One region of the Paenisporosarcina sp. NPDC076907 genome, then DNA from elsewhere that is predicted to be linked to it. Evidence: a T-box and tRNA genes for the amino acid it is inferred to sense, from the RefSeq annotation. Region 1 holds a T-box; the other holds one or more tRNA genes.

What was found. A T-box is a leader RNA that pairs with one kind of tRNA and senses whether it is charged. The one in region 1 lies ahead of ileS (isoleucine--tRNA ligase), so its partner is inferred to be a tRNA-Ile.
Region 2: it encodes a tRNA-Ile, which carries the amino acid that the T-box ahead of ileS (isoleucine--tRNA ligase) is inferred to sense. The anticodon was not compared.

What each region holds. Positions count from the first base shown of each region.
Region 1 covers NZ_JBNNIX010000001.1:1,283,572-1,299,246, reverse strand. Annotated here, with positions in the region: gene ileS (isoleucine--tRNA ligase) at 1-2,185, opposite strand, end outside; T-box leader at 2,304-2,527, opposite strand; gene ACQKEV_RS06300 (DivIVA domain-containing protein) at 2,649-3,158, opposite strand; gene ACQKEV_RS06295 (RNA-binding protein) at 3,257-4,045, opposite strand; gene ACQKEV_RS06290 (YggT family protein) at 4,100-4,360, opposite strand; gene ACQKEV_RS06285 (cell division protein SepF) at 4,381-4,842, opposite strand; gene ACQKEV_RS06280 (YggS family pyridoxal phosphate-dependent enzyme) at 4,839-5,528, opposite strand; gene ACQKEV_RS06275 (YlmC/YmxH family sporulation protein) at 5,603-5,851, opposite strand; gene sigG (RNA polymerase sporulation sigma factor SigG) at 6,480-7,268, opposite strand; gene sigE (RNA polymerase sporulation sigma factor SigE) at 7,364-8,071, opposite strand; gene ACQKEV_RS06260 (sigma-E processing peptidase SpoIIGA) at 8,091-8,921, opposite strand; gene ftsZ (cell division protein FtsZ) at 9,181-10,356, opposite strand; gene ftsA (cell division protein FtsA) at 10,397-11,689, opposite strand; gene ACQKEV_RS06245 (small basic family protein) at 11,801-12,157, opposite strand; gene ACQKEV_RS06240 (DUF881 domain-containing protein) at 12,161-12,880, opposite strand; gene ACQKEV_RS06235 (DUF881 domain-containing protein) at 12,977-13,693, opposite strand; gene ACQKEV_RS06230 (cell division protein FtsQ/DivIB) at 13,674-14,465, opposite strand; gene ftsW (putative lipid II flippase FtsW) at 14,490-15,572, opposite strand; gene murD (UDP-N-acetylmuramoyl-L-alanine--D-glutamate ligase) at 15,593-15,675, opposite strand, start outside.
Region 2 covers NZ_JBNNIX010000002.1:728,253-743,468, reverse strand. Annotated here, with positions in the region: rRNA gene rrf (5S ribosomal RNA) at 30-145, shown strand; tRNA gene ACQKEV_RS11495 (tRNA-Val) at 156-231, shown strand; tRNA gene ACQKEV_RS11490 (tRNA-Thr) at 251-326, shown strand; tRNA gene ACQKEV_RS11485 (tRNA-Lys) at 333-408, shown strand; tRNA gene ACQKEV_RS11480 (tRNA-Leu) at 424-508, shown strand; tRNA gene ACQKEV_RS11475 (tRNA-Gly) at 529-603, shown strand; tRNA gene ACQKEV_RS11470 (tRNA-Leu) at 617-705, shown strand; tRNA gene ACQKEV_RS11465 (tRNA-Arg) at 730-806, shown strand; tRNA gene ACQKEV_RS11460 (tRNA-Pro) at 819-895, shown strand; tRNA gene ACQKEV_RS11455 (tRNA-Ala) at 916-991, shown strand; tRNA gene ACQKEV_RS11450 (tRNA-Met) at 1,010-1,083, shown strand; tRNA gene ACQKEV_RS11445 (tRNA-Ile) at 1,091-1,167, shown strand; tRNA gene ACQKEV_RS11440 (tRNA-Ser) at 1,180-1,272, shown strand; tRNA gene ACQKEV_RS11435 (tRNA-Met) at 1,392-1,468, shown strand; tRNA gene ACQKEV_RS11430 (tRNA-Asp) at 1,472-1,547, shown strand; tRNA gene ACQKEV_RS11425 (tRNA-Phe) at 1,613-1,688, shown strand; tRNA gene ACQKEV_RS11420 (tRNA-Gly) at 1,694-1,767, shown strand; tRNA gene ACQKEV_RS11415 (tRNA-Ile) at 1,778-1,854, shown strand; tRNA gene ACQKEV_RS11410 (tRNA-Asn) at 1,856-1,930, shown strand; tRNA gene ACQKEV_RS11405 (tRNA-Ser) at 1,939-2,029, shown strand; tRNA gene ACQKEV_RS11400 (tRNA-Glu) at 2,037-2,108, shown strand; gene ACQKEV_RS11395 (1,4-dihydroxy-2-naphthoate polyprenyltransferase) at 2,602-3,513, opposite strand; gene ACQKEV_RS11390 (isochorismate synthase) at 3,688-5,070, shown strand; gene menD (2-succinyl-5-enolpyruvyl-6-hydroxy-3-cyclohexene-1-carboxylic-acid synthase) at 5,063-6,781, shown strand; gene menH (2-succinyl-6-hydroxy-2,4-cyclohexadiene-1-carboxylate synthase) at 6,769-7,596, shown strand; gene menB (1,4-dihydroxy-2-naphthoyl-CoA synthase) at 7,608-8,426, shown strand; gene ACQKEV_RS11370 (o-succinylbenzoate--CoA ligase) at 8,487-9,935, shown strand; gene menC (o-succinylbenzoate synthase) at 9,908-11,020, shown strand; gene ACQKEV_RS11360 (metal ABC transporter solute-binding protein, Zn/Mn family) at 11,060-12,061, opposite strand; gene yidD (membrane protein insertion efficiency factor YidD) at 12,180-12,410, opposite strand; gene ytzI (YtzI protein) at 12,407-12,553, opposite strand; gene ACQKEV_RS11345 (Dps family protein) at 12,654-13,103, shown strand; gene ACQKEV_RS11340 (transposase) at 13,211-13,513, shown strand; gene ACQKEV_RS11335 (NUDIX domain-containing protein) at 13,561-14,034, shown strand; gene ACQKEV_RS11330 (alpha/beta hydrolase family protein) at 14,012-14,800, shown strand; gene ACQKEV_RS11325 (hypothetical protein) at 14,801-15,216, shown strand, end outside.

The DNA of each region.
Region 1 (15,675 bases):
CGATATAAACAACATCTTTTGCAATATCCAAGTAGAATGAGCTCAAATCAGATGATACAAAATTGTTGACAGCATGATAAACACTTGGGAAGTCATACTTGTCATAAGCTTTGCGAACAGTTTCAATCAAATCTTGCAGTTTCATGAACATGTACTGATCTACTTCACGTAAATCTTCGAAAGCAACACGATCGGTCTGTGGATTGAAGTCCGATACATTTCCATGAAGGAAACGGAACGTATTGCGAATTTTACGGTAAACTTCAGCAACTTGCTTGAAATTTGAGTCCGTTACTCGAACGTCTGCTGTGTAATCGACAGATGCTACCCATAGACGAAGAATGTCAGCACCTAGTTGATTCATGACTTTCGCAGGATCGATGACATTTCCAATAGACTTACTCATCTTACGTCCTTCACCATCAAGTGTGAAACCATGGCTTAACAATCCTTTGTATGGAGCGTGACCACTGATAGCAACACTTGTTGTTAACGAGGAATTGAACCATCCACGGTATTGATCCGATCCTTCCAAGTATAAGTCAGCTGGATACGAAAGGTCTTCACGCTCATCAAGTACAGCTTGGTGAGAAGATCCTGAATCAAACCAAACATCCATAATATCCGTTTCTTTAGAGAAGCGGCCGTTTGGACTATTCGGATGTGTGAATCCTTCTGGAAGCAAGTCTTTCGCTTCACGTTCAAACCACACTGTCGAACCGTGTTCACGGAACAATTTTGAAACATGGGCAATCGTTTCTTCCGTTAAAATTGGTTCTCCATCTTCCGCATAGAAGACAGGGATTGGAACACCCCATACACGTTGGCGGGAAATACACCAGTCTCCACGGTCACGGACCATGTTGAAGAGACGAGTCTCACCCCATGCAGGTGTGAAGGATGTATTCTTAATTGCGGTTAATAATTCGTCGCGGAATGCTTCAACAGAAGCGAACCATTGAGCTGTTGCACGGAAAATAACCGGTTTTTTCGTACGCCAGTCATGAGGTGCAGAATGTGTGAAGAATGTTAGTTTTTCTAAAGCACCAGCAGCATCCAAAGCTTCTGTGATGACTTTATTGGCTTTATCATAAAATAATCCTTCGAAGCCAGGTGCTTCAGCTGTTAATACACCACGGTCATCCACTGGTGAAAGCACTTCAAGTCCATAAGCTTTACCTACTTGGAAGTCATCTTCCCCATGCCCTGGAGCTGTATGGACACATCCAGTACCACCCTCGTCAGTTACATGGTCCCCGAGCATTACAAGCGAATCACGGTCATATAAAGGGTGTTTCGCTACCATGCGATCCATTTGTTCACCTTTTAGTGTCTGAACAATCTCATAAGAATCCCATTCAAGAGTAGTTGCCACATTCTCCAGTAGTGCTTTTGCTAAAAGGTAACGCGTTGATGCAACTTCTACAATTACATAGTCGAATTCAGGATTTACTGAAATTCCAAGATTAGCTGGAATTGTCCAAGGTGTAGTCGTCCAGATAATAATTTTAGTTCCTTCAGCAACTACGCCTTTACCATCTGTCACTTCAAAACTCACATAGATAGATGGAGATTTTTTATCCTGATACTCGATTTCAGCTTCAGCAAGCGCAGACTCACTTGATGGAGACCAATAAACTGGTTTTAACCCTTTATAGATATAGCCTTTACGTGCCATTTCACCAAAAACTTCAATTTGACGGGATTCATATGCTGGTTTCAATGTCACATATGGATTTTCCCAATCACCTTGTACACCAAGGCGTTTAAATTGTTCACGTTGACGGTCAATTTGTTCATAAGCATATGTTTCACATAAGTTCCGGAATTCCGCTACCGTCATTTCTTTGCGATTGACACCTTTATTCGTTAAAGCTTGCTCAATCGGCAAACCATGAGTATCCCAACCTGGAACATACGGTGCATAATAACCCGTCATAGATTTTTGACGTACAATCATGTCTTTTAGCACTTTGTTCATAGCATGACCCATGTGAATATCGCCGTTCGCATATGGAGGGCCATCATGTAAAATGAAACTTGGGCGCCCTTTAGTACGCTCCAAAACTTTTTCATAGAGTTTCATTTCATTCCAATTTTCTTGCATCGCCGGTTCCCGTGTAGGTAAGCCACCGCGCATTGGGAATTCCGTTTTAGGCATCAATAAAGTATTTTTGTATTCCATTTTAAAAAACCTCCTCTTAATATACAAGCGCATTGCTTGGGGGACTGACCATTCAAATCTTCCTATTCTCAGGAAAATCCAACCATTTTAAACCAAACAAAAAAACTCCTCATCCCAATGAAGGGACGAGAAGTTATAACTCGCGGTACCACCCTAATTGCAACATGAAGAAGTTGCCAGCTTAGATCACGTTAACGGTGTGAATCCGAAATCACTTACAAAATCAAGTTCAGTGATTTTACTCAAGAGTGATTTTCATTTGATTGCCGCCTGTTCGGGCTTCCACCATCCCCGAATCGCTTTTCTGTGCTTTCAAACTACTGTCTCTTTCAGCGTATTAGTATAAAGTATTGTTTACAGTTTCACTATGTCTGGCTAGAAACATCTGCTATAGAGACGTTCTTCGCATTTCTTATAATATGTAGATATTATAGGGAATGATTCCATAATCGTCAAGCTGTGATTAGTCTTCTTTTGAATCCATTCTTTCAAGCTGAGTCGTGTCCACTTCATATTGCATCAAGTGATCCCAATCATCAGTGTTGATTAAATCAAGCTGAGCTTCGACCAACATTTTAAAACGGTTACGGAAAACTTTTGATTGCTTTTTCAAATCTTCAATCTCAAGGGCAATGCGGCGAGCTTTCGTCAATGCTTCATTTACGATACGGTCCGCATTTTTCTCAGCTTCTTTAACGATTAACTTTGCTTCTTTTTGAGAGTTTCGGCGTACTTCTTCTGCAGCTTCTTGTGCAACCACGATTGACTTCTGAAGTGTCATTTCGATAGTTGTGAAATGGCCAACTCGCTCACTTGACGACTTCAATTTCTCTTCCAATTCTTTTTTATCTTTGATTAGAAGTTCGAAATCTTTAATCACTTGGTCCAAAAATTCGTTGACCTCATCTTCGTTATAGCCTCGGAACCCACGACCAAACTCTTTGTTATGAATATCTAGTGGTGATAGCGGCATTTCAAAAATCTCCCCTTTACTAACTTACATCGTTTCCAACTATTATACCGTTCATTGTCGATGATGACATCAATAATTCGAATTTTCTTGAATATAATTCACGAATTTTGTTCAATTCGCCCTATTTGAAGTCGTATTTTGTCTTTCTTTGTACGTCCTTCAATCATTCCAATTCGTATTCTCCCATAGCCCCTGATCGAAAGCAAATCAGATTCATGCAATTCGAATGATGGTTGTTCGCGCACAGTCCAGTTCACCTTTACTTTACCACCATGGACAAGCATCGATGCTTTTTGTCTGGAGACATTAAAAAGAGAAGCGATGATTGTATCAATTCGCATTGAACTTACTGTATGTGTCTCTTCGACCCACACGTCCCTGTTTTCTAAATAGGCATGGTCAGGCTGCAGTTCTTCCAAATGAACTTTTGCCTTACCAATGGAAGTAAGATGCATCCGTACAAAATCGGCAACTTCCGAAGCAACTGCAAATTCAATTTGATTGTCATCCACTCGGATATCTCCAAATTTTGAGCGATCCAATCCTAATGACATAAGGGAACCTAATACATCGGGGTGTTCAATATTGATGAATTTCGAAGGATATTTAATAGAAAACATCGCAATGTCATAATCATCGTCAGTCGCAGTAAAGTATGAAGGAGCAATGAGCATCCGTTTTCTTTCTGCTTCAGGAAATTCACCAAAAGCAGTAGTTAACACATCTTCATTCTGACCAATAATTGCATGCACAATAAATTGCTGTCTTGGATCCAGGAAATCGGTCAACTTTGGGGCATACCGATCCTGCGTCTCTCGCAGCCATCCACTGACTTGTTCGATAAATGGTTGTTCATCTTTACGAAAATGTTGCAAAACTTGTTCCATCTTTGCTCTTCCTTTCAATGGTCAAAAAAAGCCCCACGAAAGTGAGGCAATCTGTTAGACAAGTCTACTTAAATATTCCAAGCCACCACGAGCGAGGTTTAATACTAGAATAGCGACAATTGGCGATACATCGATCATACCAAAAGGTGGGATAAAGCGTCTGAAAGGCTCTAAATACGGTTCACATATTCTTTCAAGGAAACGTCCGATACTCGATTCTTTCACACTCGGTACCCACGACATAAAAATATAGATAATAAGCAAAATCGAATATAATCCAATTGCTTCATTTAATAAATTGATTACAAAATCCATAAGAATTAATTACACCTCAATTATTGTATGTCATCATAAAAGTAGTCGGAAATGGCTCCAGCCACTTCTACGGTATCAGGTGCACACAAGAAAATATCGGTGCCAATACGCTGAATATCTCCGCCTAAAGCATACACGGTTCCACTTAAAAAATCCACAATGCGTATTCCCTGATCTTTATCTATTCGTTGTAGATTAACTACTACTGCTCGTTTATTTTTTAAATGCTCCGATATATCCTGCGCTTCCGCATAAACCCGTGGTTCAACAAGGATTACTTTTGAAGATTTCTGTAAGTTTTGGAGACTCACAATGTTAGGAGTTGAAGTCGATTCCGAATGCACAACTCTTCTTTCTTTTGTCGTTTTGCGAACAGTCGGTTGAGGCATTGATTGAGATTCTTTTCTGCGTTCATTCGTTGTTGGAATTTCTTCTTCTTCATCTAAGTAAAAAAAGTTTTTGAATTTATTCTTCATGCTCATGTAAGATCCTCACTTTCATCTCCGACTAGTGCTGTACCGATTCGTACATATGTGGCGCCTTCTTCGATCGCGATTTCAAAGTCATTAGACATGCCCATAGATAATTCCGTACAAGGTGCACGAGTATAGCCTTTACTGGCAATATTAACCTGCATGTCCTTGAGGGATTTAAATACGGAACGAATGACTTTTTCATCTGACGTATTTGGTGCCATTGTCATTAATCCAATGATGCGTATTTGATGATGGTCACTTAATGATTCAATGAATGGTTGGACATTCTGCAACTCAATTCCATGCTTTGCTTCTTCACCAGACACATTAACTTGAATAAAACAATCAATCTTTTGAGTTGCACGCTTTTGAATTTCATCCGCTAAACTCATTCGGTCCAATGAGTGCAAAACTTGAACACTGTTGATTACTTGTTTTACTTTGCGTGTTTGTAAGGAGCCGATATAATGCCAAATTGCGGGCGTTTTAATTTCAGCTTGTTTGGCCAACAAGCCTTCCGGGCGATTTTCACCAAGATGGTTGAGTCCTGCCAATATGGCTTCCTGCGTTCGCTCCACAGTAACTGACTTAGTTACTGCCACAATATGAACATCCTTGATAGAACGATTGACACGCGCACATGCTTGACTGATTTGCTGTTGTATTTGTTGAAGTTTCCGCTCAATTGGCATTTTTAGAAGTTCCTAACTATTAAGTATCGGTGTTATCTCATTATTGTACCAATCAAACGTTGAATATTCAATGTTTATCCGTGTTCAGAACCTTTCGTCTGAACGATAACCACGTCTTTTCCAATGACTTTAATATCGGATAATCTTATTACAGTTGTCGGTCGATTACCAGAGAACAATTCGAGCATCTTTTTCGGTTCTGCCAGGAAAAAGGATTCAATCGTTCCATTTTCTTTTGAAATTCTGGCATCATTGACAAAGCCAAGCATCCGTCCATCACTCGCCTCAATAAATTCTTTTTGTTGGATATCGGTAAATTTCAACGGTCATTCCCCCTTTTTACAGTTTATGTTCATAAACAAAAAATAAAGCTTTTATTCCGTAAAAGGAATAAAAGCTTGCAGACAGATGAAAAATCGAATTAATAACTTTTGCACTTGATGGAAAAAGAATGTGGTCGGATATTTCTTTCGCTTTCCGCGGACGAAACGCTAGCCTCCTCGGCTCGGCCTGCGGGGTCTAGCTTGTTCCGTTTTTTCCGCAGGAGTCTTCAGAAATAGCCGACCACCAGCTTACTGATATAGGTTGCAGAGACACGCAGACAGAAACTTTCTGATGATTGGAGTGGAGGCGGCGAAAACATACTGCTCCTGCGGTTACTCGTCGCAAATATATTGGCCATTTGCCAAAATATTTTCAGCGGGAACAGCACGAGCTGAAGGCACCGCAAGAAGCGAATTGTGCAATTGGAAGTTTGCACAATTCATTTGCGACGAAGCTAGCGAAGTGATGCAGGAGCAACGTTTTTTTGGAGACTGAAGCCGTGCCCGCGAAACGCGTCCGCCGAAATGGCAATCAAATTTTTTTGCTTTGGAACTTTATTCTTTGACTCATTTTAATGTCTACAATTTAAAAGCTTTTATTCCGTAAAAGGAATAAAAGCTCAGTGTTTCATCGATAATCGATGTTGTATTCTTCTTTAATGACGCGAATTGCATGTTTTTCCAGCCTTGAAATCTGAGCCTGGGAAATACCCAGTTCTTTAGCGATTTCAGTTTGGGTCTCACCGTAGTAATACCGTTTAGCCAATATTTTTTGCTCCCGGATGTCCAACTTGCTTATGCTTTCTTTCATGAAAACATATGTGGACCATGACTCTTCTGATACTTGCTCATCTTTTAACTGATCAAGCATAAAGACTGGGTCTCCCCCGTCGTGATAAATCGGCTCCTGTAACGAAATGGGTTCTTGAATGGCATCCAAAGCAAATAGAATATCTTCATGGGGAATGTCAATCATCTCAGACAGCTGCTGTAACGTAGGTTCATGCAAATGTTCTGCAATGTACTGCTCTTTTGCCTTCATTGACTTATACGCAATATCACGAAGAGACCTTGATACACGTACTGGATGATGATCACGCAAATGTCTTCTGATTTCACCGATTATCATTGGCACTGCATACGTTGAAAAACGCACATTGTGTTTTAAATCAAAGTTTTCAATTGATTTTATCAGGCCGATACAGCCCACTTGAAACAAGTCATCAGCTTGTTCTCCACGATAAGCAAAACGTTGGACCAAGCTGAGAACCAATCGTAAGTTCCCCATCACAAGCTCTTCTTTTGCTGTTTCATCTCCACTTTGGAACCTTATAAAAGTTTGTGTCATCACTTCGTTTGATAAAACAGGTAGCTTTGACGTATCTACACCGCATAATTCGACTTTTGTACGTACCATCGCTTTTTCCTCCGAACTGTTCAACACTGTGATTCTTATCAGTGTGTCCGCCTCGAAAGAAACTATGCGTTGTCAAATACGTCCAATTTCATCCATTAAGCTGTTGGTTGATTCAATTCTTCTCTCAGATCATGAATAATTTTCTTTTCTAATCGGGAAATATAAGACTGTGAAATTCCAAGCATATCTGCAACTTCTTTTTGTGTCATTTCTTCCTGACCATTTAATCCGAAACGGCATTCCATAATGTATTTCTCCCTTTTATCCAACAAGTCAATTGCCGAAAACATAAATTGTCGTTCAATCTTTTTCTCAACGTCTTCAGCGATAATATGTTCGTCCGTGCCTAAGATATCCGAAAGTAATAATTCATTACCATCTGCATCTGAGTTCAATGGTTCATCAAAAGAAACTTCAGATTTTAAGCGGCTTGTTTTGCGAAGATGCATCAGGATTTCATTTTCAATACAGCGTGATGCATATGTGGCGAGCTTAATTTTCTTTTCTGTGTTGAAAGTTTCAATCGCTTTAATAAGTCCTATGGAACCAATGCTGATTAGATCTTCAATATGGGTTCCTGTATTTTCAAAACGTCTTGCAATATATACGACAAGCCTTAAATTACGTTCGATCAACGTGTCACGAGCAGAAAGACTGCCATTCATAAATGCTTCAATGGTTTTTGCTTCTTCTTCACGATTCATTGGATGTGGTAGCGACTCACTACCGCCAATATAGTATGTTCCTTTACTGCGCCATTGACTCCAAAGCTCAATAAGTCTGTTCCAAATTTTCATTAACATAGCATTCGCCCTCCCATGATTAGCTGAATAATGTTGAAGCATGCAATATGACATCTGTTTGACGTGGAAAATGTTTGCTGTTTTTCGTCAATACGATGTAACACGGCGACAAGAATTGCTCTTTATTGGTTTTCAAACGGATATGATCCACTTTTATTCCGATTGCCCAAGTCGATTCGTTCTGAACGGTCTGGAGACGAATTAAACGCAATTGAGAGCGAAATGGTAAAGGGACATTTTTAAAATTTTCTGATGAACTTCCTTCAAAATCATGAAGATATTGCCACAAATCCATTGGAAGGTATGATTTCATTTTTTCAGCAGAAATAAAATGAACAGGATTGCCTGACAACGGTTCAATACATTGGTTGCCCGTGTCAGAATATGAGGTGAGTTGAAATTCTTGCTGAAACAGACGAATGGTGACTTGCCCAACATACGAATCTTTCAGGGCAGTCAGGTTGACGCGGAACCAATTTTTTCGGACCCCTGTTAAACTTAAAACTAGAACACTTCCTGCAACCAGCAAAACAACATACCAGGTGGCATTAGCTAGAAGTGGTTGAATAACTGTCAGCAAACCACCAGCAAATAATGCCCCTATTAAAGTATTAGTTGCAGCGAGTATCCAATTGGTGCGATTCATTCCAAAAGCAATTGTCGTCATAAAGACAAAGGTTGCAACGATTGAAAGGAAACTACCACCAAATAGGACAATACTTATTCCACCAATAAATGCACTGAGCCATAATCGCCAAGATTTTTGATGAAACGAACCCATTTTGTTTGAAAAGGAAAGTAATGAAAAATTAATGAGTGTATTAATCGTGATCAAGACTTCAGCATACATTTTCTCACCTCCTATAAATACGGTATCATTTGTCCCGTGCAAAACCTGTCAGTTCTTGTTCCTCTATTAAAAAAATCTACGACAAAAAAAGCCCAACTTAAGTAGCGATATAAGCTACTTAAGTTGGGCTTCTTTTGTTATGTCTAGTTACAAGCGCCAGCTCGCACTTCCGCTTCAAGGCATCATGCGAAAACAGGTTTTCGATTCGGACTTTCCATCGTCAGCGTCGAGCTAGATTAGCGCTTTTCACTTTTCTAAATTAGTTTCTTTTTTGACGATTACGCAAGAACGTTGGAATATCTAACGTATCTTCTTGATGTGAAGTTTGTTGCTCTCTTCTTGGTGCTTCTTGTTGGTAAGAAGGTGCTTCTTCACGTCTAGATTCACGAGTTGGAACATGTTGTGGTTGTTGTGGAGTTTGAGCTTGTTGGGCACGCCCTGCACCAAATCCACCGCTTCTTGTTGTACGATGAGTAATTTGTTCTTCGTTAAATCCAGTAGCAATTACTGTTACGATAATTTCATCTTTCAAATTATCATTGATTACAGAACCGAAGATCATATTAACATCTTCATCTGAAGCAGAAGCAACAATATCAGCTGCTTCTTGTACTTCGAATAAGCTTAGGTTCGAACCACCCGTGATATTCATCAAGACACCTTTTGCACCGTCAATTGACGTTTCAAGAAGTGGACTTGAAATAGCCTTCTTTGCAGCTTCTGCAGCACGGTTTTCACCAGAAGAAATACCGATACCCATAAGCGCTGAACCTTTGTTTGACATGATCGTTTTCACATCAGCAAAGTCTAAGTTAATCAATCCAGGTACAGCAATCAAATCCGAAATACCCTGAACACCTTGGCGAAGAACATTGTCCGCTTCACGGAATGCTTCTAACATCGGTGTGTTCTTGTCAACAATTTCAAGTAAACGGTCGTTTGGAATTACGATCAATGTATCAACTGCTTCTTTCATTGAACCAATACCGCCGATTGCTTGAGTCGAACGTTTACGACCTTCAAACGTGAATGGACGAGTAACAACACCAACCGTTAATGCGCCAATTTCACGAGCGATTTGAGCGATTACAGGTGCTGCACCTGTACCAGTTCCGCCACCCATACCAGCAGTCACGAAAACCATATCAGCTCCACGTAAAGCTTCTTCAATTTGTTCTTTGCTTTCTTCAGCAGCTTTTTTACCAACTTCAGGGTTAGCTCCAGCACCAAGCCCACGCGTTAATTTCGCGCCGATTTGTAACTTCACTTCTGCTTTTGATAAATTTAATGCTTGTGCATCTGTATTTACTGCAATAAATTCTACACCTTTAACCCCGTGTTCGATCATACGGTTTACAGCGTTATTTCCGCCACCACCGACACCAATTACTTTGATGACGGCAAGTTGGTCTACACTTGTATCAAACTCCAACATCGCATTTCCTCCTTCAATTACAATTAGTCTCTACATTTTTTTATTCGAAAAATTTATCGAGGAATTTGCGAGCTTTCCCCATAACACTTTCTTTGTCTTCTTCTTTTGTCTGCATTTGCTGTTTTTGTTTTTTTGGAGCCGGTGATTGTTGTTCAGGTTTTTTTGATTGGCCTAAAGCACTGTTACCACCGAACCGGTTAAAGAACTGATCTTCCTTATGAGCGTAACGTATTAACCCGACTGCTGTCGCGTAACCCGGCTCACGTACTCCGATATACTCAGGTGTGTACAGTCTTACGCGAGTTTGCAAAATGTGACGAGCCAGTTGTGATAGCCCTTCTAATTTTGCAACGCCACCTGTAATGACCACGCCACCTGGTAAATCCTGAAGACCCATGCGATAGAATTCTTCTAAGACTAATTCAAATAACTCTTCTAAACGAACGCCAATAATTTCCGAGATGTATCTCTGACTATATTGTTCTTTCATTTCTGCACCAATCACAGGAACTTCAAACAATTCATCGTCAGATGCATCATCATAAAAGGCATGTCCATATTGATGTTTAATTTTTTCCGCTTGTTCAGTCGGAGTTTTCAGGACAATAGATAAATCTTTTGTCAAATGATCCCCACCAACAGGCAATACAGATGTGTGTGTTAAATGACCATCTTGGAATACAGCAATCGTAGTTGAACCGCCACCAATATCAATGAATGCGGTACCATGATTTTTTTCATCTTCTGATAAAGCAAAATAGCCAGAAGCGAGCGGTTGTAAATAAATTTCACGGATTTGAAGACCCGCACGCTCCACACAACGTAAAACATTATGTAAAATCGTTTTCGATGTCGTCATCATGGTTCCATCCATTTCAAGACGGATGCCAATCATGCCGCGTGGATCTTTAATTTCATCCAGATGATCCACAATAAATTGTTTAGGCACTAAATTGACTAATTCTCTTTCAGGGGGAATTGACATTACTTGTGCCGAATCTATGACGCGATCCAAATCATCATCGGTAATTTCACGATTCTCACTATTAACTGCCACAACGCCTTTCACATGATGCAACATGGCTTGATTGGCAGGAATTCCTAATACTACTTCGTTTATAGACATTCCGATCATTCGTTCAGCTTGGTCAATTGCTTTTTTAATGGACTGCACGGTCGCATCAATATCGACAATTGCACCTTTTCTAATTCCATTTGATTTAACGTTCCCAACGCCAATGACGTTTAGGGAACCATTCGTCATCTCTCCAATAAGAACCTTAATTGATGAAGAACCTATATCAAGAGAAACATATAATTCTGTCTGATTCAATCCGTGGCACCTCCTTCAACAACTCTTTACTCATCATTCTATTGCATTCTATCAAGCTTGTCTAAGCAAAATCGTTAAAAGTTGTAAATTTTCCTTCTATTCGACTGTTTTTTAGTCAATAGTCCCTTTTCTTTCAGTCCACTTAGTCAATAACATACGGCGAATTACCGCTATATTCTGGAAAAGCCTAACTCCAAAAGCAAAAATAGCTGCCAAATACAAATCAACACCTAAATGTACCCCAAGAAAAGCAAGACCTGCAGCTAAGACAATATTGAAGAAAAATCCAGATACAAATACTTTATCGTCATAGACATGTTGAAGTTGGGCACGTATTCCTCCAAACAAAGTATCCAGCGCCGCTAAAACTGCTATGGATAAATAGTTTTCATACACCGAAGGGATTTGAATATCCGTTAGTAATCCTAGTGATATTCCCAAGATTAATCCTAGTAATGGTAGCCACATATGTTAGTCCCCTTTCGATGTATTTTTCAAATAATTGTTTTCAATCTGCTGATCATAAGCGGGAATGCTTATTTGATCTTTTGGTTCCTCTATTGTCAATGTTAGGTTATCGATGAAAAAGTCATCTGCAATCATTGAAGATTGAAGATGGTTGTAAAGCTTTTCAGCATCCTCCATTGTCTCGGTTCCAATTCTGATGTTAAATGGTGGCTTTCGGACATTTAAACTATTAACCGTCGTCTGTCCATTTATATCTCTGATTGGGGAGGAATGAATAATTCTTTTCCCATCGATTGAAACATCATGTCCGTTAAAACGATTAATTTCATTGAGCAACCGAACTAGTAAATCGGGTGAGATTCCAGAAACAGTTTCACCAAGTGCAATCCCTTCCAATGAAGGTTCAATCATTAGTTCCAGTCCAGGACCTGTCACTATAGTCAATCCTGCTTTTTCCCTTAATGTTTCAAGGGTTTCATTTAAAGCTTGCGCAGGACTTTCCGACTGCAGATTTTCGTACTTAGTAATGGTTTCATTAACCTCTCTAATATCCGACAAAAGTTCTGAGTGCAATTGTTTTTCCGCAGAAAGCTCTTGTCTGATTTCCCAAATATCTCGGGTATCCCGTGATTCTGGTTTTTGAACCGTATTGTATTGTACCGCAACCATAAAGCCTACAATTAATAAGATAAACGTGAAGCGGACATAAACGCCTTGTTTCATCGAACCGCTCCTTCCTTTCGCGTGGAGATGTTGACAATGCTTGTCCATACCCTGGGAAAAGCGCAGCGTCAGACTAAAATGGCGCTTTTACTTTTCTTATAGCGATGGCATTTCTAATTTTGATTTTTCTTCGATTGTTACTACAATATTATCGTTGACGAGTTGATCCAACACGCCACCTGTTAATTTAAGCGATGGTAATAATACGGATGGATCACCAATTGCTTCAATGACAAATGGAGCAGGGAATTGTTTACCATCAATCGTAATGACTGGCCCATTGCATTTTATGTACGAGTTGGCTTGTAAGCGTTGGCCATTGATGGCAATGGCTTGAGCTCCGGATATTTTCAATTCATTCAGTACTTGGAATACATGACTTTCATGAACAATATAATCATTTGGATTGACAGACGCCGGATCGTATTCTGCATCTTCCAATTGAACTTTGACCCCTTCACCAGTAGACGGTAGTACGCCAAGCAGTAAGCGTAAATCTTCTGCTTCTTGAATCAGACTCTCGTATTGCTCTTCGCTTCCTGACAGAGACTTTTCAATCTCTCGGACTTGTTGTTGTCTCGCCACTAATTCTGTTTCCAACTCTTTGTTTCGTTCTTTCTGCTGAATTAGATCTTCTCGGTAGCGTTCTTCCTGTTCGAAAAATTTGCTGCTGGTTGGTTCTCCGCTCATTTTCTTACTGCTCGATAAACTGTAAGAGTAGGCTAACATAAAGCCCAAAACGAGGCACACTATCGAAAAAATGATGCGTTTGTTCACAACCGACCGATTAGGTTTATTCTGAAGTTTCTTCAACTTCCTCCTCCTCCTTAGGTTGCGGATTATACATATCTACATAAGTCTGAAAAAATGAACCCACTTCAATGTCTATGACACCTTTTTCAGATTCTCCGATTTGCGCAATGATGGAGGGATAATAATTCATCTTATCAGCAAAAGACGGAATAACTGCCCTGATTTCAAACCCATCATTCATAAATAATCGAATTCTGTATGGATCTGCTTTAGACGGTACAGATTCAATTTGTGAAATCATGGATAGCACTTCACCTTTTAATTTAGCAAGTTCCTTAACCATACGCTTCAGTGCTTTCGGATTTTCAAAAGAACTTAAAACAGGTGCATCAACAGGTGCTGTTTTTTGTGAAGAATGATAGATTGTCCCATTTTCAAGCACCAGGTCAAAGCCTCCTTCTGAGTGAACGTAGGCAGCTTTTTTCCATTCTGTTACTTCAATTGTTACAGAAGTTAATCCAGTTCTCTTAACCGTCACATCTTGAAGCCATTCATTTTTAAGTAAAACTTTTTCGGCATTGCTTGTCCGGATTTCCCACATGGATTGTCCTTCTTGAATACCACTTCGTTCAATATATTCGTCGCTGGTCGCCAAGTTAGCTCCTTTTACGACAATACTTTGAACATGACTATAAGGAGATTGAAAGTAGAGGAGACCAAGTAAAGCAAATAGGAAAATGACGAGCAATAACGTGAACTTGCGGTTTGTTCTCTTTTTTCTGCGCTCTCTCAGCGTTGGTATACGATCTTCAATATCGATGATTTTATCCACGTTATTCACTCCTTTCCTAATCTATCAATCTTTTGAAAATCGAAGAATGAGCCCGACAATGAGCCAGGTTGAAAGTAAAGACGAGCCACCATAACTAATGAATGGCAATGTTACTCCCGTAACAGGAAATAAGCCAATGACAACGCCAATATTTAAAAATATCTGGAAACCAATCATGGATTGAATCCCTGCAATTGCATAAAAACCTACTTTGGTTGGTGCTAAAACAGCTAATCGATAACCTGTGTACAAGAACAGACAAAATAATCCTATCAATAAAAAAGCACCGATAAAGCCCATTTCTTCTACGATAATTGAGAAAATGAAGTCATTTTGAGGTTCAGGCAAATAAAGAAACTTTTGTCGACTGTGACCGAAGCCATGTCCAAACAGGCCGGACGGACCAATTGCCATTAGGGATTGCGTCCCTTGAAATCCACTGTTCAATGCATCTTCCCATGGATCCAGGAAGGCATAAATCCTTTTTAAACGGTAAGGAGCCGAAATGATTAAGCCAGCAAGAGCCAATACTCCAATTGAACCAATGCCGACAAAGAAGCGTACCGGAAATCCGGCGATAAACAACAGAGAAAAACCACCTACAATTAATAGAAAAGCGGAACCGAAGTCCGGCTGGACCATTATGATACCAGCTGGAACCAAACAAACCAGAATCGGCTGGACATATCTTCTTTTGAGACCAGTTGACTTTTGTGCCAACATGCAGGCAAGAAATCCGATGACAGAAATTTTTACGAATTCAGCAGGCTGCAGGCTAAAACCTGCAATTTGAATCCAGCTTTGTGATCCGTTCCTGACAATTCCAAGGCCTGGAATATAGACAGAGAAAAGCAGGAGAATGGACAGAATGTAAGCAAGCTTCCAAAACTTGCGATTGGTTAGGAATGTCATTTTCGACATAGCCAAAGCGCACAACATACCTAGCGTTCCATACATTGCTTGTTTCCAGAAGAATGGCAAACTGTCCTCGTAATGAATTTTTCCCCAGTAAGAGCCAGCAGAGTATACAAAAAAGTATCCAATGACCGTTAATAGTAAACTAGTAAACAGAAAAACATTAGTCGGTTTATTCTGCAGTTTTGGCATCCCTTCATCTGTTATTCTTATTAGTTAATTTGAAAGACTGCTTCTATAAAATCGTCTCCACGCAACTCAAAGTTTGCATATTGATCCCAGCTTGCACAAGATG
Region 2 (15,216 bases), on a different contig from region 1:
TAAATCTTGTCTGAAAAAAGAATACCCAGTCCAGTGATAATGGCAAAGAGGTCACACCCGTTCCCATACCGAACACGGAAGTTAAGCTCTTTAGCGCCGATGGTAGTTGGGGGTTTCCCCCTGTGAGAGTAGGACGTCGCTGGGCGATTTATTTCGGAGGATTAGCTCAGCTGGGAGAGCATCTGCCTTACAAGCAGAGGGTCGGCGGTTCGAGCCCGTCATCCTCCACCATTATTCTTTTTAACACCGTGCCGGTGTAGCTCAGTTGGTAGAGCAACTGACTTGTAATCAGTAGGTCGAGGGTTCGACTCCTTTCGCCGGCACCATTGTTAGAGCCATTAGCTCAGTTGGTAGAGCATCTGACTTTTAATCAGAGGGTCGTAGGTTCGAATCCTACATGGCTCACCATTTTCATACTAAGTTGCGGGTGTGGCGGAACTGGCAGACGCACTAGACTTAGGATCTAGCGCCGCAAGGCGTGGGGGTTCGACTCCCTTCACCCGCACCATTTTTTACAATGTTATACAAGCGGAAGTAGTTCAGTGGTAGAACACCACCTTGCCAAGGTGGGGGTCGCGAGTTCGAACCTCGTCTTCCGCTCCATAACTTCTTTAATGCCGGGGTGGCGGAACTGGCAGACGCACAGGACTTAAAATCCTGCGGTAGGTGACTACCGTACCGGTTCGATTCCGGTCCTCGGCACCATCTTTTCATAAAACATCATATTTAGCGCCCGTAGCTCAATTGGATAGAGTACTTGACTACGAATCAAGCGGTTAGAGGTTCGAGTCCTCTCGGGCGCGCCATAATTTTTGACTCGGGAAGTAGCTCAGCTTGGTAGAGCACTTGGTTTGGGACCAAGGGGTCGCAGGTTCGAATCCTGTCTTCCCGACCAGTTTATTTCATCCCTTTTATGGGGCCTTAGCTCAGCTGGGAGAGCGCCTGCCTTGCACGCAGGAGGTCAGCGGTTCGATCCCGCTAGGCTCCACCAACATTTTATAAAGATCCTGGCGGCATAGCTCAGCTGGCTAGAGCGTACGGTTCATACCCGTGAGGTCGGGGGTTCGATCCCCTCTGCCGCCATTTTTTAGGACCTTTAGCTCAGTTGGTTAGAGCAGACGGCTCATAACCGTCCGGTCGCAGGTTCGAGTCCTGCAAGGTCCACCACTTATATATCGCGGAGGTATACCCAAGTTTGGCTGAAGGGATCGGTCTTGAAAACCGACAGGGGAGTCAAATCCCGCGGGGGTTCGAATCCCTCTACCTCCTCCATTTTTACTAAGTGTGTGGTGTAAGACTATCAAATATAAACATACATATTAACTCGCTAAATGCAGGTGTTCATAACACAATAAGTGTTGAAGCAATTATGTTTATAACAATAATATTATCGCGGGGTGGAGCAGCACGGTAGCTCGTTGGGCTCATAACCCAAAGGTCGCAGGTTCAAATCCTGCCCCCGCAACCAAATGGTCCCGTGGTGTAGCGGTTAACATGCCTGCCTGTCACGCAGGAGATCGCGGGTTCGATTCCCGTCGGGACCGCCATTTTTTCTAAAGTATTAAAAATTGGAATAAGCAAAGAGATTCACAGCTTAGTACAATTTAATTGTGGCTCAGTAGCTCAGTCGGTAGAGCAAAGGACTGAAAATCCTTGTGTCGGCGGTTCGATTCCGTCCTGAGCCACCATATTTGCGGGTGTAGTTTAGTGGTAAAACCTCAGCCTTCCAAGCTGATGATGAGAGTTCGATTCTCTTCACCCGCTCCATTTTTTATGTGGGCCTATAGCTCAGCTGGTTAGAGCGCACGCCTGATAAGCGTGAGGTCGATGGTTCGAGTCCATTTAGGCCCACCATTCCGAAGTAGCTCAGTGGTAGAGCAATCGACTGTTAATCGATTGGTCGTAGGTTCGAGTCCTACCTTCGGAGCCATTATTTCTGGGGAAGTACTCAAGTGGCTGAAGAGGCGCCCCTGCTAAGGGTGTAGGTCGGGCAACCGGCGCGAGGGTTCAAATCCCTCCTTCTCCGCCAGATATAAGGCCCCTTGGTCAAGCGGTTAAGACACCGCCCTTTCACGGCGGTAACACGGGTTCGAATCCCGTAGGGGTCATTTAAAAAGATGCGCTATCTTCGGGATAGCGTGTTTTTTTATGGAGAAATGTCGAATTATAGGATATTATGTCTACCCATAATTGATATATGATAATCTAATCCTGCAGCTATTAAGCTGTAGGCTTTCTTGCTGTTATTTGATATGTGGAAGCTCAGTCTGACTTTTTGGCACTCACGTCTGAAAAATGGGAGAGGACGTCTGAGAAATGAAGCATCACGTCTGAAAAAACGTGGTTGACGTCTGAAAATCCTACATTCTCAAAACAGGTGAGTCATTCTTTATACCGAGCGAAGAGAACAGCTCCATTCATTAGAAGTTGTAGAAATATACAAAATGACCCTAATACTGTCGTTTAATGGGTGTTTCTGTGAAAGTAAAGATCCATATGCTTTCGATCGAACACTGCGAGCCAATTGAAACCTTCTCTATATTGAAAATACATAAAAAAACCGCATTGCCTTTGTCCAGGCACATGCGGTTTGTTCAATTTCTATAAGATATATCCAATCAGCAAACCGATTCCGAGAAGGAAACCGAAGATCGTATTCGTGAGTGCGGTATCTTTCATGGCAGGACCCACTCTGAGCGGATCTTCATGAGCTTTAAATGTCTGAATGGCAAGTATCGGTTTTTTTATGCTCAAAATAACAAGTAGTGCCCATGGAGTGATTTCTCCTGCGACAACCAGTGCAAGGATCCATAAATATGAAGCGATGAACAATCCGAGCAATACATTGATGGCGCGTTTACGTCCAATCAGTAAAGCCATTGTTTTACGTCCGCCTGCTTTATCTTCCACTAAATCCCGTATATTATTTGAAAGCATAATTGCAGCGACTAGTAACATACTTGGAATAGACAATATCAGAGCAATGGATGTAATTTCTCCTGTTTGGATATAGAATGCGATTAAAACAATCAGCATTCCCATAAATACACCTGAAAATAATTCCCCAAAAGGCGTATATGCAATAGGGTAAGGACCGCCTGTGTAGAAATAGCCAATCGCCATTGATACGGCTCCTACAATTGCTAATAGCCAAGTGGTTTCGATGCATATGTATATCCCTAGAATAATTGAGATTGCATAGAGCAATAAAGCGAGCTGCATAACTGTTTTTGGTTGAACTCCATTTCTAACGATGGCACCACCAATCCCAACAGACTTCTCATTATCCAATCCTCTTGCAAAGTCATAATACTCATTGAACATATTTGTAGCTGCTTGGATCAGCATGCTTGCAAACAGCATAGCAAAGAATAATGGCCAGTGTATATCTGTATAGGAAATGGCAATCATTGTACCTAAAAATACAGGAACAAATGATGCAGTTAACGTGTGAGGCCGTGTTAATTGCCACCAAATACGCCAGCCACTATCAGCTTTTAAATCGTGTGACATAAAGTTTCCGCTCCTTCTTCTTTTTTTACCTCTCTCATTGTACTTCATCCACCTAATTCTGTGTAGATTGTTTGCTTTACGAGTGCTGAATCGTCTATAAAGAGGTATGATAGAAGGTAGGATATTAAAGGGTCCTCATATATTTATGAAGTCCTAATTACGGAGGGAAACTGGATGAAACGAAAGTCATTGACATCCACAGGATATGTAGTCGAAGATCAGTCTTCGGCCGTACATTTTTATACAGAAACGATTGAAGTGAATGGATTATCCTCTGTTGCTTTCTTTGAAGCAGGAGAGTCATATAAAGGTCAAAGATTTTACTGGCAGAACCGAGAAAAAACATTTACATTGGTCGGACTTGGACATGCTCATGTCATCACAAGTACCGCAGAAGAAAATCGCTTCGCTGAAGTGGATCAACAATGGAATGAACTGTGCTCTAAAATCGTGAATGAAGAACATGATTTACAACCGATATTGTTTGGCGGGTTTTCTTTTGACCCAGCCAACAAATTATCTTCCGAGTGGGATATGTTCCCTTCGGCGTACTTTGCTGTGCCTTCTTTTCAACTCGTCATACGTGACGACAGAGTATTCATCAGTATCCATTTAATAACGAGTGATAAAGATTCACAAATTCAATTTGATCGCTTACGTGGAGAACGGGATGACCTGATCCATGCAGCGCAGGTCAAGGAATTAAAACCTTATGCAAAACCGCTATTAACTCAAATGGATGAACGCTACAAGGAATTATATTTGGATGCAGTTTCACATGTGACGAAATTAATTCATGCTGGTGAGGCTCAAAAGGTTGTCATTGCCCGTTCATTGGAATTGACTTTTGCAGAAGAAGTGAGTTCACCATCTGCCATGTATCATACGTCTAAAGAGCAACCAGAAAGTTTTCTGTTTGGGCTAGAGCTTGCAGATAATTTGTTTTTTGGAGCAACGCCTGAACGCTTGGTGAAAGTAGAAAATCGTCGCGCACTGTCCACTTGTTTAGCGGGTTCTGTTAAGAGGGGACAAACTGCAATCGAAGATCAGCAATTAGGCAACGACCTATTGCAGGATTCAAAAAACAGAGAAGAACATCAATATGTGGTAGATATGATTACGGAAGTATTTAATCAATATTGTGACGAAGTCAGAGTTCCAAAATACCCTAAACTGATGAAAATCAGAGACATTCAGCATTTATATACACCAGTGGAAGGGAAGTTGCAAAAAGGTTATGGACTGTTGCAACTGGTAAAAGATTTACACCCAACACCGGCTTTAGGTGGAGAACCCCGAGGAGACGCCATGGCTATAATTAGAATGGTTGAGCAAATGAATCGTGGATACTATGCCGCACCTGTGGGTTGGATTGATGCTGAAGGAAACGGTGAATTCGCTGTTGCCATCCGCTCCGCGTTATTGAACAAAACGAATGCTTATTTATATGCTGGTGGAGGAATTGTTGCGGATTCGGATCCTACTTCTGAATATGCGGAGACATTAGTGAAATTTAGACCGATGTTACGCACTCTTGGAGGTAAATTAAATGGATAACCGTACAAATTTAACTGAATATGTACACGCTATCGTCCAAACTTTTCTTCGAGCAGGCGTTCAGGATATCGTAATCAGTCCAGGTTCTCGTTCCACGCCTCTTGCATATGCCTTTAGTCAAACAAAAGAATTCAACACATATATGCAAATTGACGAACGATCTGCTGGTTTTTTTGCTTTAGGAATGGCCAAAGCTAAACGAAGTCCAGTGCTTTTACTGTGTACGTCTGGAACGGCAGCTGCTAACTATTTTCCTTCTATTGTGGAAGCAAACTATGCAAGGATTCCTTTAATTGTTTTAACAGCAGATCGTCCACACGAACTTAGGGAAGTGGGAGCACCTCAAGCCATCGACCAAGTTCAACTATACGGAAAACACGTTAAATGGAGTGTAGACTTTCCGTTAGCAGACGAACATCAAGAGACGATTCCATTTATTGTTCGTCATACTGCGAGAGCCATTACACATGCTAAGGCAGCACCAATGGGACCAGTTCATATCAACATCCCTTTCCGAGAACCTTTGTTGCTTGATTTTGACTTCCAGCCTGAGCCTTCCTCATTTATAGAATCGACGTCAGGGACGATTGTTGCGTCACAGCCTACAATCGACTTTGTTGAACAATCGATTGCTTCCGCTAAAAGGGGACTTCTCATCGTTGGGGAACTATCTGCAGATACGGCCAAAAGAGAGTTTTGGGCTTTTGCAAAATCCATCCAGTGGCCAGTATTGGCAGATTCACTTTCTCAACTTCGGACAAGTGTCCCGGAAGATTGCTTACACTTACTTATTGATCAATACGATGCACTACTGAAAAGTGAAAACTTTAAACAGTCCGTTATTCCCGATGTAGTGATTCGTTTTGGTGCTCAACCGGTTTCTAAGCCGCTCTCACTATTTCTAAAAGATGTTCAGCCTGAAATTTATGTTGCGGTCGATGAAGATCCAATGTTCAGGGACTCGTTGGGGGTGGTGACGCACCATGTTCATTCTGTGGCGCAAGTGTTCTGGAAAGAGTTGAGCAACGTTCATGAAAACGAAGCTCTTATCAACTGGACAAAGGCAAATAAAATTGCAACAACACATGTCGAGAAATATATTCAAGAGCAAAACGACGAAGGCGCACTAGCCGGAGTGCTATTTCATTATTTGTCCGATGGGAGTGACCTCATTTCTGGTAGCAGTATGCCAATTCGGGATGTCGATACTTTCTTCAATCAAACAACTAAAGACATTGCAATTTATGCTAACCGCGGAACAAATGGAATTGATGGTGTTGTTTCAACTGCACTTGGCATTCAGCAGGCGAGAAAACGACCTGCCACTTTATTAATCGGGGACATCTCGTTCCTTCACGACAGCAATGGTTTATTGGTTTCACGTTTCCATGAGACGGACCTCACCATTGTCGTGATGAATAATGATGGAGGAGGCATTTTCTCTTATTTGCCTCAATCAAGTGAAGAGATTTATTTTGAAAAACTGTTCGGTACACCAACCGGCTTGTCTTTCGATTCAATAGCGACCATGTACGAAGCAGAATACTTTGCAGTTGAGTCAAAAGATGAGTTCATAAATGCTTTAACGACAGCAAAACAAAAAGATTTGCGAATCATTGAAGTGAAGACGAATCGCCAACAGAACGTTTTGGCACATCGACAATTATGGAACGGGATTACTGAGGAGTTGGACCTGAAATGGAACAACTAGTTGCATCAGTCCGAGGTGTGAATGTCAGTTATTCAATTAAAAATAAAAACGCTTTGGAAACCATTCTCTTTTTGCATGGATTTACTGGCAGCACGAAAACATGGCATCCAATTATTGAACAATTACCTGAAACTGTCCGTTGTATTACGGTTGATTTATTAGGTCACGGAAACACCGAATCACCTAAAGATTACAAACGATATGAAATGAGCGAACAACTAAAGGATCTACATGTGCTTATCCAAACTCTTAACATAACAAGTTTTTCACTCGTGGGCTATTCAATGGGGGGGCGAGTTGCACTTGCTTATGCACTTAGTTATCCTGAATATGTTCGGAAGTTAGTATTGGAAAGTGCGTCGCCAGGTTTGGATATAGAAGCCGACCGACTTTCCCGAATAGCTGCAGATAATCAATTAGCTATGAAGCTGGAAAGTGAAGGTCTTTCATCCTTCATCGATTTTTGGCAGGACATTCCGTTATTTCAATCTCAAAAAAAATTGGATGAGATCAAGCTTCAATCCATTAGGGAAGATCGCATGCAACAAACTGCTTCAGGTCTCTGGAATAGTTTGAAAGGAATGGGTACCGGTCGTCAACCTTCTTACTGGTTTCGATTGAATGAGTTGAAAATCCCTGTCACAATAATCACGGGTGAACTTGATGAAAAATTCACGATTATTGGAAAGCAAATGACAAAACAGATTCAAAACAGCCAGCATCTAGAAGTTTCAGAAGCGGGTCATGCAATTCATGTGGAAAATCCCGTTCAGTTTGCTACAATAATAATGGAGCAAGTATTAGAAAGATCTTGAGGAGGAAGAGTATGACACGTCAATGGGTATCAGAACGTACATATGAAGATATTAAGTATGAAACTTTTAACGGGATTGCGAAAATCACAATTAACCGTCCGGAAGTAAGAAATGCTTTCCGACCTAAAACCGTTAAAGAATTATTGGATGCATTTACTTATGCGCGCGATGATTCAAAAGTCGGCGTTATCGTATTAACAGGTGAAGGCGAAAAAGCTTTCTGTTCAGGTGGTGACCAATCAGTCCGTGGACATGGTGGGTATGTTGGAGAAGATGAAATCCCACGTTTGAACGTTCTGGATTTACAGCGTTTGATTCGCGTTATTCCTAAGCCTGTTGTTGCAATGGTAGCAGGTTATGCAATCGGTGGCGGACACGTTCTTCATGTAGTTTGTGATTTAACAATCGCTGCAGACAACGCAATATTTGGACAAACTGGACCGAAAGTCGGCTCGTTTGACGCAGGTTACGGTTCTGGTTATTTAGCTCGTATTATCGGACATAAAAAAGCGCGTGAAATTTGGTACTTATGTCGTCAATATGACGCACAAGCAGCATTAGATATGGGCTTGGTCAATACAGTAGTTCCTTACGCACAATTGGAAGATGAAACGGTTCAATGGTGTGAAGAAATGCTTTCTATGTCACCTACAGCTCTTCGTTTCCTGAAAGCGGCAATGAACGCAGATACGGATGGTTTGGCAGGGCTGCAACAAATGGCTGGAGATGCAACACTTCTTTACTACACAACTGATGAAGCAAAAGAAGGCCGCGATGCCTTTAAGGAAAAACGTAAACCTGATTTCGGTCAATTCCCTCGTTTCCCTTGATATGACAATTTTCAAGCTGTCCTTTATGAGGACAGCTTTTTCTAAAGGTGGCAAAATTTTATGTATCCTAACTGGTTAGCACAGCGTGTCAAAATGACGCCCAATCGCAAAGCATTAACATATGGACATCAATCATGGACTTTCCAACAGCTCTTTGATGAAGCCTTAGAAGTAGCGGGTTCATTGAAAGCTTTTGGCGTCAAGAATGGAGATCGCATCGCCATATTATCACCCTCACAACCAGCGTTGATTGTGACTATTCATGCTTGTTGGCAATTAGGTTGTGAAGTGGTGTTATTAAATGAAAGACTCTCTGATGGAGAGCTTTCCTATCAAATTGACGATGCTCAACCGTCTTTATTGTTAGTGGATGGTGGTTATGAAGAAAGAGTGGCTATCCATTCCCCAATTACCATGGATGTACTAACTGAGAAAACTTCCGTCAAGTTCGAAATAGAAGACGAATGGCCGCTTGAACGCACCATGTCCATAATGTATACATCCGGAACAACGGGTAATCCAAAAGGTGTTCGTCAAACGGTTCAAAACCACACAACCAATGCGACTGCCTCCGCCTTCAATATGGGGGTTCAACCAGATGATGTGTGGTTGTGCACCATGCCTGTATTTCACATTAGTGGATTATCTATTTTCATTCGCTCGGTCTTATATGGAATGGAAGTGAGGCTGTATTCGAAATTTGAGATAAGCCACGTGGTGGACGACTTAGTAAGCGGAGAGGTCACTCGTATGTCTGTTGTCTCAGTTATGTTAGAACGGATTTTACGCGAATTAGAAGAGCGAAACGTTAATGTATCGTCTCGTTTGCTGACGATGCTTGTTGGCGGTGGTCCTGTTCCGAGTACCTATTTAGTGAGAGCAATTGCTCGTGGTATTCCCATTCTGCAAACCTACGGGATGACCGAAACATCTTCACAAACGGCGACACTTGCTCCTGAAGATGCGGTAAGAAAGCTTGGGTCTTCTGGGAAGCCATTGTATTTAAGTTTTATTGAAATCGATCAAGCGACAAATCCTTTTGAAGAAGGCGAGATTTGCATCCGTGGTGGCCATGTAACCCCGGGCTATATCGGTAGAAATGCTTCCACAGCATCTCAGGAAAACGGATGGCTCCGTACGGGCGATATCGGATATTTTGATGATGAAGGATATTTATATGTCGTCGATCGTCGCTCTGATTTAATTATTTCAGGTGGTGAAAACATTTATCCGGCAGAAGTGGAAAATGCTATTCTTCAACATCCCATGATACGTGAAGCGGGTGTTTGTGGAATGAGTGACGAGAAGTGGGGACAAGTACCGGTAGCATTTATTGTCGGTGATGAGGCACTCTCATTGGAATCATTACAAGCGTTTTTGCAGGATAAATTGGCACCTTATAAAATGCCGAAAGTATTGCACCATGTACAGGTTATGCCGAGAAATGCATCGAATAAATTACTGAGAAGAGAGCTGAGAGCGTGGTTAACATCCAAATCAAAAGAGTGACGTTATATCACGTAAAAGTGCCTCTAAAACATTCATTTATTACTCACTTGCAGGAAGTGGAAGAAAGGGAGAGTGTCCTTCTTGAAGTGACGGATGCTGACGGCACAATTGGTGTTGGGGAATGTGTAGCATTTGCTTCTCCCTGGTACACCGAAGAAACGGTGGACACGGCATGGAACACACTAGAAAAATGGATAATTCCAGCCATGTTGAATCAATCCTTCTCGCACCCAGATCAACTCGAATTAGCACTAAAGGCTATCAAAGGCAACCATATGGCAAAAGCGGCTGTAAATCATGCATTATGGGATCTATATGCTAAGAAATTAAATAAACCTCTTTGGCAAGTCATCGGTGGAGTAAAAGAAACAATCGAAGCCGGTGTTGTCGTAGCTGCTGCTACTGATTGTGTAATGAAGAAAGAAATCGATGCCGCTGTAGAAAAAGGATATAAACGAATTAAAATCAAAATATCTCAAAACACCAATCCGCAAGACATGAAGTCCTTAATCGAAAAATACCCACAAACGTTATTTTTCGCCGATGCGAATGGTGCATTTACTGAAAGTACCATTGATTACTTACGCGCTTTCGACGATTGTGGTTTTGCTCTAATTGAACAACCTTTTTCGGAACAGCTTAATCGGGTTTCTGCAGAAGCTCAAAAAACAATGAAAACGCCATTTGCCTTGGATGAAAGCATTGCCAGTTATGAAGATGCGTTAGATATGATTGAACGTAAGTCAGGCAAAATACTTGTGATGAAGCAAGGCAGAGTTGGTGGACTATCAGCAGCTCTCCGAATTCATCATCAATGCATGCAAGCAGATGTGCCAATTTGGGTAGGAGGAATGATTGAATTCGGCGTATCAAAAGCATTCAATTTGGCTTTTGCTTCTTTGCCAGGTGTTACATTCCCTGGGGATTTCAGTTCATCGACACACTTTTGGAAAGATGACTTGGCGACTCCTCTCATCGATGTATGTGAAGGTAAAATTGAACTCTCGAGCTCACCCGGCGTAGGGGTTGAATGGAATCAATCGATTATTCAGCAGTTCGAGGTACGAAACAAGCTGTTTAAATAAGTAAAACCACGGAATGAAAAACATTCCGTGGTTTTTATTTTACTTCGCAGAGGCCAATGCTTTCTTTAATGTCTCTAAATTCTGTTCCATTAAGGTAAAGTATGTCTCTTTATTATCGATATCTTCATTCGTTAATACGCCTAAATTATGCAACGTCATTGCATCAGCTCCAACTTCATTCTGTATCACTTTTGTTAAATTGGATGAGACATTCTGTTCAAATAAAATTGTAGTGATGTTTTTTTCTTTAGCTAATTTAACAATTTCAGTGAGCTCTTGTTGTGACGGCTCGTCCTGCGAATTCAAGCCTGCAACTGCAACTTGCTCAAGTCCGTATGTTCCACCCAAGTAGCCAAACGCTGCATGAGAAACAAAGAACGTTTTGTTAGTTGAAGCATCTGCCATTTCTTTGAAATCTTTATCAAGCTGTTCAAGTTCGAGTATTAAAGCTTCATAGTTTTTTGTATAAGTGGCTTCATTCTCCGGGTCTTTTTCAATCAGAGAGTTTTTAATAGAAGAGGCAAGCTTCATACTAATCTGTGGTGAAATCCAAAGGTGGGGATCGGTTTTACCATGATCATGACTTTCGTGCCCGTCACCTTCATTTGCATGGCCTTCTTCATGCTCTTCATCGTGCCCGTCATTCTCATGTCCTTTACTCATAGCCAATTCTTCGTCTGTCACTTCATCGGCAGTTGCGACCATTGTCACTTCTTCATTTGCTAATGTCTTTCTCGCATTGTCGACAAACCCTTCAAGACCAAGACCTACATAAAAAAATAATTCTGCATTTGCTAAGTCCATCATATCTTTTTGCGTTGGATCAAATGTATGCTCGTTCGATCCTGCTGGATAAACGGATTCAACATGAACGTTATTTCCTCCGATGCGTTGGGTAAAATAAGTGAGTGGATAAACGGTCGTGTAAACAGTTAATGCATCGGGATTTTTAGATTCCCCGGTCGTTGGTGTGTTTTTTCCACATGCGACAGTAGATAAAACCAATAACGTGATAAAACTATATAATAGGTACTTTTTCATGTGTATCTCCTTTTTAAATAGTAACGATTACGATTTGTATATAGAACTTTCTTATCATACAAGAAACATCTATAAAAGACAAGGAAAAAGGACACAAAAAAAATGACTCATTTAAAAGTCATTTCTTTGAAGGCCATTCTTCTGGAACAGGGTCATATCCACCTTCGTGAAAAGGATGGCAGCGAAGGATTCTGCTAATAGCCAAGTAGATACCTTTAAAGGCACCATGCTTTTCAACTGCTTCAACTCCGTAGTGGGAGCATGTTGGATAAAATCGGCAGCTCGGTGGGGTCAAAGGGGAAATGAATTTCTGATAAAAACGGAAAATACCAATCACCAGGAATTTCATTTGGAGTCTCGATCCTCGTTTGATTGAGTGGGAATTGGATCGATTTTATGTTCAATTGTATACGCTTTTTTTGTAGCAAGAAGGAACATCATTGTGATGCCGATGACCATTACTACTGAGATGATGACCATAAATAATAACATTTTTTTCACTCCACTTCGTTCTGTATGTTTATTGTAGTGAACTTAGTGGTAAATTGAAAGTAATCGGGGCTATAAATCAACTTAGGAGTGTGAAATTTTTATGTCAGCAGCATTAAACAAAGAACTTAATAAACAAGTAGCAACTTGGTCAGTCATGTATGCGAAGTTACATAATTTCCATTGGTATGTAAAAGGACCTCAATTCTTTACTTTACATGCAAAGTTTGAAGAACTGTATAATGAAGCTACTCTACATATGGATGAGATTGCAGAGCGTTTATTAACATTAGGTGGTCAACCTGTTGCGACGTTGAAGGAGCATCTGGAACTATCTGATGTGACGGAAGCGACAGGAAAAGAAAGTGATAAACAAATGGTTGAGACTGTCGTAAAAGATTTCGATAAAATTATGAAATCGCTGAAAAAAGGGATGGACGAAGCTGCAAAAGATGAAGATGATATGACAGAAGATCTTTTAAATGCAGTGTACCAGTCAATTGAGAAACACCAATGGATGTTGAACGCATTCTTAGGTGATACAAACAAATAAGCAGAACAGCAAATTCCCTTTAGGGAATTTGCTTTTTTCAATTCTCCCCGGACTTTATGCATGAATTGATTGGATAATGCCATGCTAGGAAAAAGGGGTTGAATCAAATGACAAAAGTATATGTATCGGTTACTCATCATAGGTACTATTTTCATCCAGAAGACTCACCTTGGGAATATGAAATTGAAGCAGAGCCAGAAGTCTTAAATGTACTCGATCAATTATTTGATCAAAAAGAATCGTTTGAATGGAAAGGGTTTTGGCGAGCTCAAACTCCATACGTTCCTTATCATTTAGACCCGGAAAACGATGGGGTGGATTTAAGGTTGAAAAAGCTATATGCCGTGATACATGAGTACGGAAACGAAGAAGCAAAACAACAGATTGAAACCATGCCATATTATAGTTGAATGCTGTGCATGCCTTCGCTACACTATTTGAAAGGAGTGTAGTAGGCATGTTTTCTTTTGTAGATCAGAATGAGTTAAAAGTTACCTTATCATTTGAACAAAATTCCTTCTCAATTCCTACCACACATGTACTCGTGTTAGCGAATAAACAAAACCAGTGGTTGCTCACAAAACATCGCGAAAGAGGGATTGAATTTCCGGGTGGTAAAGTTGAGCCAAACGAGACGTTAGAACAAGCAGCGAAACGGGAAGTATTTGAAGAAACTGGCGCAAGCATCTCGAATTTAAAATGGTTTGCCGAATACATGGTGCATGAGGGCAAACCTTTTTGCAAGGCCGTTTTTCGTGCAAAAGTTGATTCGATTAATAATACTTTTGAACGCTTTGAAACCGACGGACCTGTATGGATGACATTACAGGAATTTTTCAAAGCAACTAATCTTAGTTTTCATATGACCGATGACGGAATGAGAAAAATGCTGGAACAGGTGATGTTAGATGAAAGTAGACGGAACGATTGAACATATTCTTCCATATCCAAGTCCAAATCCACATGTTAAATTAACTGAAATTGTTTATTGGTCTTGTGGATTCAGGATCAAAGGATTACTCGCGGAGCCTCGAAAACAGGGCAATTATGATGGGATTCTCTATTTGCGCGGAGGTATACAAAACATTGGTATGGTTCGAGCCGCTAGAATTGCTCAGTTTGCCACACAAGGATTCGTCGTATTTGCTCCATACTATCGTGGGAACAGAGGCGGAGAGGGGAAAGATGAATTTGCTGGGGAAGATCGTTTTGATGCAACAAATGGAGTAGATGTATTAAAACAGTTTATTTCAGTGAATCGTATTCATTTGTTTGCTTTTTCCCGTGGAGGAATTATGGCATTGTGGACGGCTATTTTGCGATCAGATATTACTTCAGTGGTCACTTGGTCAGGTGTATCTGATATTTTCCTCACCTATGAGGAGCGGGAGGATATGCGCAGAATGATGAAACGTGTAATTGGCGGTACTCCAACGAAGGTGCCAGATGCATATGAAGAACGTCAACCACTCAAACATATCAATGCGATTGACGCTTCTATCTTAATTATCCATGGAAGAAAAGACGGGAACGTCGGATTTGAACATGCCTTACGACTTGAAAAAGCGCTTATTCAAGAAAACAAAAAATTCGAAACATGGTATTTTAAAGATTACACACATTATTTCCCCTCTAAAATCAATAGACAGACAGTGAGAGATTTAACTGAATGGATGAAACGACAAGGAGTTTACTAGATGAAACATATTCGCATTTATTTAAAGACTACCAGTACTGCAACAAAAACTTCGATTCCTAATGACACGTCATATTGGGATAAGTTGTGGGATACATATACGAGTGACTATGCCTCTGTGGAAATACTTTGCTGGCAGACAGAAGTGCAGCATATTGAGGAATTGGCCAAAATCTCCGCACTTTCAGCAGATCAAGGTCTTGTTAAATCCTTTACCATTACTTTGAACGAAGAAAATTGTAACTATTTACGTAATCATTCGATAGATGCAGATGGTGGTTTAAAATGGTTTACTTTATTCTTTTATAAAGAAGATATTCAAATGCTTGAGATTGCACAATATGGTTCAGAGATTGTGTTGTATGGAGTAAATGAAAAAGAAGCAGAAAAATTTGAAGTACTATTCCCTGAAATTGA